2 regions of the Tistrella arctica genome follow, and region 2 is predicted to be linked to the other one. Evidence: riboswitches for the same ligand, from Rfam matches in the RefSeq annotation. Region 2 holds a riboswitch; the other holds the start of a gene.

Region 1 (5,510 bases), on a different contig from region 2:
GCCCATGACGGCAATATCAGTGCCGCCGCACGGGCGCTCGGCATCCACCGCGCCACCCTGCATCGCCGGCTGAAATCACGACAGCACGGCTGACATCCGGGCAGCACTGACCGCACCGCCGCTCAAGCCGTGGCACCGGACGCCAATTGTCTGGCATGGGCCGCGATATCGGCCGGCCAGCCCGCGATCCGTGCCTCGAACCCCGACAGGTCGCCGGCGAACAGCGCCCGCGTCGCCTCTTCATAGCCAGGCAGGTCGCCGGCCATCGCGTTCATGAAGCGATAGGCGGTCTCACGCGCCATCCGCAGGCGCTGATCGGGGCCCACGTCGCGGCGGGCGGCCTCCACCAGCTTGCGCAGCGCCACCGAGGCGCCTCCCGGCTGGGCGGCCAGCCAGTCCCAATGACGCGGCAGCAGGGTGACCTCGCGCCCGACCACCCCAAGCTTCGGCCGGCCCCGGCCGCGCGCGGCCGTCGCCGGCGCCGTGGTCTCTGCCGGCGCGGGCGCCACCAGCCGGGCCGCGATCTCGGCGCGGCTGCCGCGCAGATCGACATCCACCACCCGCCCGGTCGCGTCGTCAAAGATCAGCAGCGGCCCGGCTGCCCCGGCATCGGCGGCCGCCTTCACCGCCAACGCCACCTCGATCAGCGGCCCCGCCGCAAGGCGCCGCGCGCCATCGAAGGCGGTACTGGGTCGCTGGGTCCGGTCGGTCACGGGCAAGCCTCCTGCACGGGGTGTGGCAGATTTTTACCCGGTTAATAATCTCCCTGTCAATATAACCCGGGTTATATTACCGTCCGCAACCCAAGCCGCATGCCAGATCGAGGAAGAGAGAACCGTCATGACAGGGATCGACCGCAAGCGCGCCGTCGCCGCCTATAAGGAGCGCAAGGCCGCCTATGGCATCTATGCCATCCGCTGTGCCGTCCAGCCCGATCTCCGGCCCCATATCTGGATCGGCCAGACCCCGACGCTCGACACCATCCGCAACCGGATCTGGTTCACGCTGCGCCTGGGCACCAATCCCCACAGATCGCTTCAGGACGCCTGGCATCGCCATGGCGCCGACAGCCTGACATTTGAGGTTCTGGAACGGCTGGAGGACGAGGACGACATCCTGCCCTATATCCGCACCGCCCAATTGAAGGACCGGCTGGCGCATTGGCGGGCGGTGCTGGACGCGCAGGTCATCTGAGCCCCGGTCAGCCGGGTGGCTGGTCCGCGCCGGTTTGGCCGGTCAACGCCACAAGCAGATCATCCAGGCGGCGCGGCAATGGCCGGGCCGGGTCGATCATGCCGCGTGCGGCCAGCGCCTGGGCCAGCCGGCCCAGCATCGGCGGCCGCAGGCCCAGCCGGCGCAGCAGGTCATGGTCCTGAAACACCGTGTCAGGCGCGCCGTCACAGGCGATCCGGCCGTCGCCGAACACCGCGATCCGGTCGGCCCAGCCATAGGCGAGATCCATGTCGTGGGTCGCCACCACCACGGCCGTGCCCGATGCCGCCACGCCGTCCAGCAGCCGCATCAGATCGTCGACGCCGGATGGATCGAGCCCGGCCGTGGGTTCGTCGAGCAGCAGAAATCCAGGGCGCATCGCCATCAACCCGGCGATCGCCACCCGCTTGCGCTGGCCGAAGCTGAGCATGTGTGTGGGGCGGCCAGCCAATGCCGTGATGTTCAGCGCCGCCAGCGCCTCGCTGGTGCGCGCCCGTGCCTCGGCGGCATCAAGCCCCATGTTCAACGGCCCGAACGACACATCCTCGGCCACGGTTGCCGCGAATAGCTGGTCGTCGGGATCCTGCAACACCAGCCCGACCCGGCGGCGCAGCCGCGCCAGCCCCTGGCGGCTGTGAACCACCTCGGCCCCATCCAGCCACACGCTGCCCGCCTGCGGCTTCAACCCGCCGGCCAGGGTGAGCAGCAGGGTGGATTTGCCCGCGCCATTGGCACCCAGGATCGCCAGCTTCCGGGCTGGCGCGATCGCCAGATCCACCCGGTCCAGCGCCCGCGTGCGGCCGGGATAGGTGACCTCCAGCCCGACAGCCTTCAAGCCGGGCACGGTCTGGTCATGCGTGGGCGTCACAATCATCATCCGAGTTGCGCCAGCCCCAGAGCCAGCACCACCAGGCCGCTGCACAGGCCCGCGATGCGCGGCGCCGACGCCGCCGCCTCGACCGAGACGAAGCGCAGCGTGCCGTCATAGCCGCGCACGCCAAGCCCGGTGTTCATCCGCTGGGCGCGGTCCAGCACCCGCGGCAGCAGGCTGGCGAGCAAGCGGCCGTTGGAGCGGATCATCCGACGCGCGCCCTCATGCCCCAGCCGGGCGGCCTGGGCACGCTGGCCGGCTTCCAGACAATCGAGCACCAGCCAGATGATCCGGAACATCATCAGCGCGATATCGCCGATGTCGCCGGCCAGCCCGCGGCGTTGAAACAATTGCAGGATGCTGGTCAAAGGCGTGGTCAGCGCCAGCGCCAGCAATGCCGTCACGCAGGTCAGGCTCCGCTGCCCGACGAACAGCGCCTGAAGCCGCGCCTCCGGGCCGGCGATGCCGAAGACCGGCCAGCCGGTCGAAAGATCCAGCGTCACCATCTGCGCCAGCGTCGAGGTGGCGATGAACCCGACCGGAACCATCGCCGCCCGCGCCAGATCGCCCGGCCGCACCCGTGCCCCTGCCAGCAGCGCCACCACCAGACCGGCCAGGATGATCACCTGCCCGGCCCAGCCGGCGGCCAGCAGCGACACCAGCATCAACCCGGCGCAGACAACCAGCTTTTCCGCCGCCGGCCAGTGCCGCCAGCGATTGGTATGGGCGCTGCGGTCAATGGCGCGCATTGCCGCTCCGCAGCGGCGCATCGACGACGGGCGTGACAGCCCCGGTCGCGCCATCTTCCGCCGCATCGCGCCGCCCGCGCCGCAGCCCGAAATAATAGCCCAGCAGCCCGGCGCCGATCGCGGCCTGAAGCGCGAACAGCAGGCTTTCGATCTCGCCGCTCGGCGGCTCCCACAACGGGCTTGCCCAGGGCTGATAATCGGGATGGATCTCGGTGATCATCGCCTCGGCCTCGCCATCGGCGCCGGCGAATTCCACCGTGCCGGGCGGGTGGATCAGCAGCGGTGCGATCGCCAGTGCCGCCACGGCGGCCAGCATCGCCAGATTGCGCTTGATCATGATGCGACCTTTCCAGCGGCGGCGGCGCGGCCGCGCAGCACGTTCAGGCTCAGCAGCTCGCCACGGCTGTAACGGCTCAACATATTGAACACCACCGCGGTCAGCAGCCCCTCGCTGATCGCCAGCGGGATCTGGGTGATCGCGAAGATGCCGAGGAATTTCGAGGCGGCACCGGCCACCCCGCCCGCCGGATCGGGGAAGGCGATCGCCAGTTGCAGCGAGGTGGTGACATAGGTCGCAAGGTCACCCAGCGTCGCCGCGAAGAAGATCGCGAGGGCAGCACTCAGTCCGGCGCCGGTCATGCCCCGAAAGATACCCCAGGCCACGAAAGGCCCGACGATCGCCATCGAGAAGATGTTGGCGCCAAGCGTGGTCAGCCCGCCATGGGCCAGCAGCAGCGCCTGGAACAACAGCACGATCGCGCCCAGCACCGTGGTGACGGTGGGGCCGAACAGGGCGGAGGCGAGCCCGGTGCCGGTGGGGTGCGAGCAACTGCCGGTCACGGATGGCAGTTTCAGTGCCGACAACACGAAGACATAGGCGCCCGATGCGGCCAGCAGCAGCTTGACCTCGGGCTTGTCGCGCACGAGCTTCACGATGCGGCGCGCGCCGGCAATGACAAAGGGTGCTGAAACCAGGCCCCAGCCCACGGCGTGCGTCGCGGGCAGATAGCCTTCCATAATATGCATGCCGATCCTCCGAAGCCTGATCGAGCCTCTTCACACGGCAAGGCCTTCGGAGATGACCGGCGATCCGCCGATATATCCCGCCCCCATCCGAACGCCCCGTTCGAAGAGTGGCCCTGTCAGACGCGAAGGCAGGTCTCCTGGCTCGCGGGTCATCATCCGTCGCCGGCCTTCCCAGTGTCCCGACCCGGAGTCCCCGGTGGCCGGTATCCCAGTGGCCAGTCTTGCCCAGTGGTATAGCAGGGCGACAGACTCTCCGCTTACAGTTGCGGGGGCAGCCATGGCTTCGCGGGCGACCGCCCGCTTCCATGTTCCCTTTTCACCGCCCTGGCAGCGCCCTTCTGAGCGCCGGCATGGCAGACCTTCGTGACCGGATTGTGATCTGTGGTTGCGCTGTGTGTCAAGCGGGCGAAGGGGCGTGATCTGTCACTGGCGGATAGCGGCAGCACCGCCTGTCACAGATCATTCCGGCCCATCGGGTGCCTCAGGTCAGGAGAAGAAGGTGCCGTCGCTCCCACCGCCGTTGAAGTTAGCTGCCGTGGTCGCGACGAGCATCGCCGTCAATCGAGGTGCCGACCAATGCCGACGCGTCTTAGACACCTGCCCCCCACAGGACGGCTCCTGCCACAGATCGTTGCTGCCGGAGATGTGGTGATTGCCGTGTGTCATCATAGCCGCTCCAAATAAGTATCGTGACGCCATCATTCTTCCGGCAAGGCGGCTACATTTCAATCGAAAATCCGGCCATCGTGGGTCCAGCAAAGATTCAATCGTGGCACCAGATATGATACATTTCGATGAATGTTTTGGGGTTCCGCCTTTCGAAGGCGGCCCAGTTTTCCAGGTTGGCACCCGCCGGATCATTGGGAAACATTGCCCGATAGCGGGGCATGACATCACTTTCCGGCAGGGAAAGCCCAGCGAAACTCAACCCAAGCGCATCGAGATGCGCCGCGATCATCGACACCGTGAACAGCACCTCCTGCTCGTGAAACAGCAGGTCACGCAGATGGTTGAGGTTATAGAAATCACCACAGGTCACCAGATGCGCCAGAGCGGGATCGAGCCGGCCGTCGAGCAGATCGCGCCGGAAGCGCCGCATCGAGGCCGCGTCGCCGCGCCAGCCATGACGCGCCAGCCACAGCCGCGCCGCCAGCAGATCGCGCCGGGCCGTGGCGCTGTAGAGCCCGATCTTCATCCAGCCGCCCGGATGCAGCAGATCGCGCAGCCGTCGCCACGCCGCCAGCGGGTCGGCGGTGTGGTGCAGCACGCCCACCGCCTCGATCAGATGAAACCGCCCGGGCCGCCCCGCCGCTTCCAGGCGTTCGCTCGTCAGATCGAACAGGTCCGCCCGCAGCATCGCCACGTCGTCGCAGCCATGCAGCCCGGCCTTGTGGGCCGCATAGGCCAGGCTGGCGGCGCTCAGATCGATGGCGGTGACGGAGCGGTGCTGATAGCGCCGGGCGGTGTGGATCGTGTGCCGGCCGGTGCCGCCGCCCGCGATCAGGATATCCGGATCGTCGGGAAGCGCTGCGATCGCGGCATGCGTGGGTGTTCCTGTGACAGGCGTTCCAAGGGTGCGCGCCAGCACCTCGGCCAGCCGTCGCCGACGGATAGGGCGCAGGCCGCGCCAGCGCGGATAGGGCCAGGACTCG
Region 2 (5,510 bases):
GTCTTGCCGGCGCCCGATGGCGAGGACAGCACCAGCATCAGGCCACGGCGCCGGTCATGGGGAAGGCGGCGGCTGGTGGTGGCGGCATCACTCATGCCCACACCTTGGCCGGTCCGGCAGTCTGCATCACGTGTCTCGCTTCCATCATTCCAAAAGATCCCTTTATATCAAGGATCTTACTCAACATTCTGGATCTGCTCGCGCAACTGGTCGATCCGGGTCTTCAGCGCCAGCCCGATGCGGGTCAGCGTGGTGTCCGAGGATTTGGAGCACAGGGTATTGGCCTCACGATTGAACTCCTGGGCCAGAAAATCGAGCTGCCGGCCGACCGGTTCGTCGTCGGCACACAACGCCCGCGCCTGGGCGACATGAGCGTCCAGCCGGTCCAGTTCCTCGCGGATATCGGCCTTGGCGGCCAGCACGGCCGCCTCCTGGATGATCCTGTCTTCCGACAGGCCGGCGCGGTCGTGGAGCAGGCTATGGATCAGCTCGTCCAGCCGGTTGCGGATCACCTCGGGCTGGGCGGCGGCCGTCGCCCGGGCATCGGCGATCAGGCCGCCGATCGCATCGATATGCTCGTCGATCAGCCGGGCGAGGGCCGCGCCTTCCTGGGCGCGCGCCGCAACCAGCCGGTCGAAGGCCACGATCAGGCTGTCGGTCATCGCGTGCTCGCGGGTGGCGCGGGCGGCTTCGCTTTCCTCGTGCTCCACGGCCTGGATCAGGCCGGGCACGCGCAGCAGACCATCGATCCGCGGCGCCTTGGCCTTGGGGAAGCGCCGCTGCAGATCGGCGATCACCTCACCCAGCCCGTCGGCCACATCCGGGTCCAGGCGCAGCCGCGTGCCGCGGGCATGGACCACCATGGCAAGCTGCACGCTGACATGGCCGCGCCGCAGCCGGTCCTGGGCCACCCGGCGGATCACCGGCTCGAACTGATCGAAGCCGGCGGCGAGGCGGATGCGGAGATCCAGCGAGCGGCCATTGACGCTCTTGACCTCCCAACTCCAGCGATAGCGCGCATCGCCGGCGTCGGCGCGGGCAAATCCCGTCATGCTGGCGAGCGCCATGGCCAATCTCCTGAGGATGAGCGATGATCGGCGGACTATACGAACCCCGCAAGCCCCCGCCAAGCAGCGATTGCCACAGATGCCCGACGACACCCGCCCGCCACGCGACCGCCTGTCGCCCCGCCACATCGCCATCACCGGTGCGTCCAGCGGGCTCGGCGCCGCACTGGTCCGGGCCTATGCGGCACCGGGCGTCAGGCTGTCGGTGCACGGACGCGACGCGGCCCGCCTGGACGGTGTGGCCGCCGCCGCCCGCGCCAGCGGTGCGACGGTCGATACGGCCCTGTTCGACGTGACCGATGCCGGGGCCGTGGCAGACTGGCTCACCCGCGCCGACACGACCCTTCCCCTGGATCTGGTCGTCGCCAATGCCGGCATATCGGGAAACGAGGCGGCGTCGGGCGGCACCGTTTCGGCCGAGGTCACGCGCGCGATCTTCGCGGTCAATGTCGACGGCGTGGTCAATACCGTGTTGCCGGCCGCCAATCTGATGCTGGGCCGGGGACGCGGGGCGATTGCGATCATCTCAAGCCTGGCCGGTTATCGCGGCCAGCCCGGTGCCCCCGCCTATGCCGCATCGAAGGCCGCCGTCAAGGCCTGGGGCGAAGGTCTGCGACCGCGCCTCGCCAAGGGCGGCCTGCATGTGTCCGTCGTCTGCCCGGGCTTCGTGCGCACGCCGATGACCGGGCGCAACCGCTTTCCGATGCCCTACCTGATGGATGCCGATCGCGCCGCCGCCATCATCCGCCGGGGGCTCTGCCGCAATCGCGCCCGGATCGCCTTTCCCTGGCAACTGGCCGCGGTGGTCTGGCTGCTGGCAGCCCTGCCGGCATCCTGGGCGGATGCGCTTCTGCGCCGGATGCCGGGCAAATAGCCACCAGGACCGCCATGTCCGTGGCTGGCCGGCCCGCCATCGCGAAACGCGCCGACGCCCTGCGATATGCTCTTGCCAGACGCACCCCGATTGCGCAACCATGGCGCCACTGATGGTGTCCGCGATCGACTTGGTCGATCGGGGATGAAAAGGGAATGCGGTGCGCGATCACGGCCGAAGCCGGCGATCGCAATTCCGCGGCTGCCCCCGCAACTGTAAGCAGCGAGTGCCCCATCCTGACTGCCACTGGTCCATCGAGGCCGGGAAGGCGATGGCGGTGCGATGACCTGCGAGCCAGGAGACCTGCCGTCATTCGCGGTCACGGGCGAGCACGTCGGGCGGGGTGTACCGATGGGTTTTTGCAAGCGGTGGCGGCGTCAGGGCCCCGGACACCCGTCTTCCTTCAGGCACGGTTCCAACAGGCACAAAGCCGCATACCATGCTGGCCTCGTTCGCAGTGACCGATCGACATTGCTGAACGAGGTCTATCGGTGCCTGATACCACTGCCCGCTTCCGCGGCCCGGACTCCGTCCGCCGCCAGCCAGCCAACCGCCATGTCACCACGGCCGCCATTCTGACAGCCGCGCTCGCCGCCGGCCTGTCGTCGCCCATTGCACAGGCTGCCTCCGACGACGAGGTGACACCGCTCGGGCCGATCTCGGTATCGGCCGCACGCACGCCCACACCACTGGCCGCGATCGGCAGCGCGGTGACGGTCATCACCGGCGAGCAGCTTGAAGCGCTTCAGATCCGCCATGTCGACGATGCCCTGCGGCTGGTGCCCGGCGTCGCGGTCAGCCGCACCGGCTCGGTCGGCGGCCTGTCGCAGATCCGCATCCGGGGGTCGGAAGGCAATCAGACCCTGGTGCGGATCGACGGCATCGAGGTCTCGGACCCGTCGGCCGGCTCGGAATTCGATTTCGCCCATCTGCTGGCCTATGAGGTGGAGCGGATCGAGGTTCTGCGCGGCCCCCAGAGCGCGCTGTACGGATCGGACGCCATGGGCGGGGTGATCGACATCACCACGAAGCGCGGCGCCGGCCCGCTGTCGGGCAGTCTGCGGACCGAGGCCGGCAGCTTCGAGACCCGCGAGGCGGTGGGCAGCCTGTCCTATGGCGACGAGATTTTCGACGGCATGGTCTCGGTGCAGAGCTTCCGCACCGACGGCATCTCGGTCGCCGACGAGCGGGCGGGCAATCCTGAGACCGACGGTTATCGCAACCGCTCGGCCTTCGCGAAATTCGGCTGGCGGCCGACCGAGGATCTGGAATTCGCCCTGGTTGGCAGGACCCTGCGCTATCGCGCTGAAGGTGATGGCTATTCCACCCTGCCCGTCGACGGTGACGAAGAGACCCGCGGCACCCAGAGCTTCGCCCGCGCCGAGGCCCGCTATGCCATGGCCGATGGCCGATGGCGCCACAAGCTGGGCATGGCCCATACCGAGCACGACCGCGATTACCGCACGGACGGCACGATATCCAGCACCTATCTGGGGCGGCGCCTGAAGACCGACTATCAGACCGATTACAGCGTCGACACCACCACCGGTTTGCCCGCCAGCCACGATATCAGTCTGGCGGCGGAATATGAGCGCGAGACCGTGCGCACCCACAGCGACTGGTCATCGGTCGACCGGGCCTTCGATGCCACCGGCTATGCCGCCGAATACCGGCTGGGCCTGTTCGACAGCCTGTTCCTGTCGGCGGCCGGCCGGCTGGATCAGAACGAGCTGTTCGACGATGCCGCCACCTACCGGCTGACCGCCGCCTGGGTGATCGACGGCACCGGCACGCGGCTGCGCACATCCTATGGCACCGGGGTCAAGAACCCGACCCTCTTTGAACTGTTCGGATATTCAGCCAGTTACCGGGGAAATCCCGACCTGAAGCCGGAACGGGCGAAGGGCTGGGACGCAGGGGTAGAGCAATCCTTCCTCAATGGCCGTGTCACCGCCGATCTCGGTTATTTCCGCCAGGATATCGACCGGCTGATCCAGGGCACCGGCGATACCTCGATCAATCTGGACGGCACGTCGAGGATCGACGGCATCGAGGCATCGCTGACCCTGCGGCCGGTCGGATGGATGGACATCCGCCTCGCCTATACCTATACCGATGGTGAGGATGCCAATGGCGAGGAGCTTGTCCGCCGGGCGCCGCATGTCGCCAGCGCCGATATCGCCACCCGCTTTCTGGATGATCGCGCCCGCGCCGGCGTGTCGGTGGTCCATAACGGCGAGCAGAAGGACTGGGCCTATGACGCCAGCTACACGCGCAGCATCGTCACATTGGACGCGTATACGCTGGTCGGCCTGACCGCGGCCTATGACCTCACCGACCGGGCCGAGATCTTCGGTCGGGTCGACAATCTGTTCGACGAGCAGTATCAGGAGGTTCTGGGCTATGGTTCACGCGGGCGGGCAGCCTATGCCGGCCTGCGGATGCGGTTCTGAGCCATGATCCGGCGCAGCCCTGTGGCCGTGGCGGCGATGATCCTTGCGGCGATGATCCCGGCTGCGACACCCGTCGGGGCGGCGCCGGCCCGGATCGTCTCGATGAACCTGTGCGCGGATGAATTGCTGCTGCGGCTGGCGCCACCGGGGCGGCTGGTTTCGGTCACCTGGCTGGCGGCAGGGCCGGCGGCGATCGATGCCGGCCCTGCCGCCGGGCTGACGCTCAATCACGGGCGGGCCGAAGAGATTGCCCGGCTCCAGCCCGATCTGGTGGTGGCCGGGCGCTATACCACCGCCACCACCACCGCCATGCTGCGCCGCGCCGGCATCCCGGTGCAGCTTCTGGACGAGGCAACCAGCCTCGATGGTATCCGCGATCAGGTGACCAGCCTCGCGGCCGTTATCGGCAATCCCGATGCCGGTGTCGACATGCTGGCCCGGATGGATGCCATGCTGGCGGCGGCGCGGCCGGCGCCGGATGATCCGGGCGGCATGCCCGGCGTGGTGGTGCTGCGGCCCGGCGGCGGCGTTGCCGGCGCCGGCACGCTTCAGGACGAGATCCTCACCGCCGCCGGCCTGCGTAATCTGGCGCCGGATGCACCGGTGGATGGCGACGGCCGCATCGGCCTGGAACGGCTGCTGCGGCTGAAGCCGGAGCTGCTGATCCTGGACAGCGATGGCGCCGCACCCCCGGCCCTGGCACGCGAGGTGCTGGACCATCCGGCCTTCCGCAGCCGCCAGGCCGGCATCACCATCGCCTCGCTGCCGGCGGCGCTGTGGGTCTGCCCGGGCCCCTGGGTCGCCGAGGCGGTGGCAAGGCTGTCGGCTGCGCGCCGCACGGTGCTGGCCCGACGCGGTGCCGACCAATGATGATGAGGCCATACATCCGTCTTGCCGCCGGCACGCGCGTCGTCACCGGCGGGCTTGCCGCACTGACCGCCCTGCTGATGCTCACCTCGGTGGCGACCGGTCCCGACGGGCTGGATCTGTGGCAGGCCATCGCCGATCTGTGGCAGGACCGCGAAACCCTCGATGCGCTGGTCCTGGTGGAGTTGCGCCTGCCCCGGGCGATCCTGGCCGCCCTGCTGGGTGCGGGGCTCGCCATGGCCGGGGCCA

What was found. A riboswitch is a leader RNA that binds a small molecule or an ion and turns the genes downstream of it on or off. The one in region 2 is predicted to bind cobalamin.
Region 1: linked by a shared signal. The riboswitch ahead of WG924_RS14455 (energy-coupling factor ABC transporter permease) and the one ahead of WG924_RS02060 (TonB-dependent receptor plug domain-containing protein) in region 2 are both predicted to bind cobalamin.

The regions. Positions count from the first base shown of each region.
Region 1 is NZ_JBBKTV010000006.1:92,767-98,276, forward strand. Features, by position in the region: gene WG924_RS14425 (sigma-54-dependent Fis family transcriptional regulator) at 1-93, shown strand, start outside; gene WG924_RS14430 (DUF2239 family protein) at 123-713, opposite strand; gene WG924_RS14435 (GIY-YIG nuclease family protein) at 841-1,194, shown strand; gene WG924_RS14440 (energy-coupling factor ABC transporter ATP-binding protein) at 1,202-2,086, opposite strand; gene cbiQ (cobalt ECF transporter T component CbiQ) at 2,086-2,832, opposite strand; gene WG924_RS14450 (energy-coupling factor ABC transporter substrate-binding protein) at 2,819-3,169, opposite strand; gene WG924_RS14455 (energy-coupling factor ABC transporter permease) at 3,166-3,858, opposite strand; cobalamin riboswitch at 3,969-4,236, opposite strand; gene WG924_RS14460 (methyltransferase) at 4,622-5,510, opposite strand, start outside.
Region 2 is NZ_JBBKTV010000001.1:461,669-467,178, reverse strand. Features, by position in the region: gene gmk (guanylate kinase) at 1-95, opposite strand, end outside; gene WG924_RS02070 (YicC/YloC family endoribonuclease) at 177-1,067, opposite strand; gene WG924_RS02065 (SDR family NAD(P)-dependent oxidoreductase) at 1,147-1,941, shown strand; cobalamin riboswitch at 2,038-2,266, shown strand; gene WG924_RS02060 (TonB-dependent receptor plug domain-containing protein) at 2,433-4,394, shown strand; gene WG924_RS02055 (ABC transporter substrate-binding protein) at 4,398-5,264, shown strand; gene WG924_RS02050 (FecCD family ABC transporter permease) at 5,261-5,510, shown strand, end outside.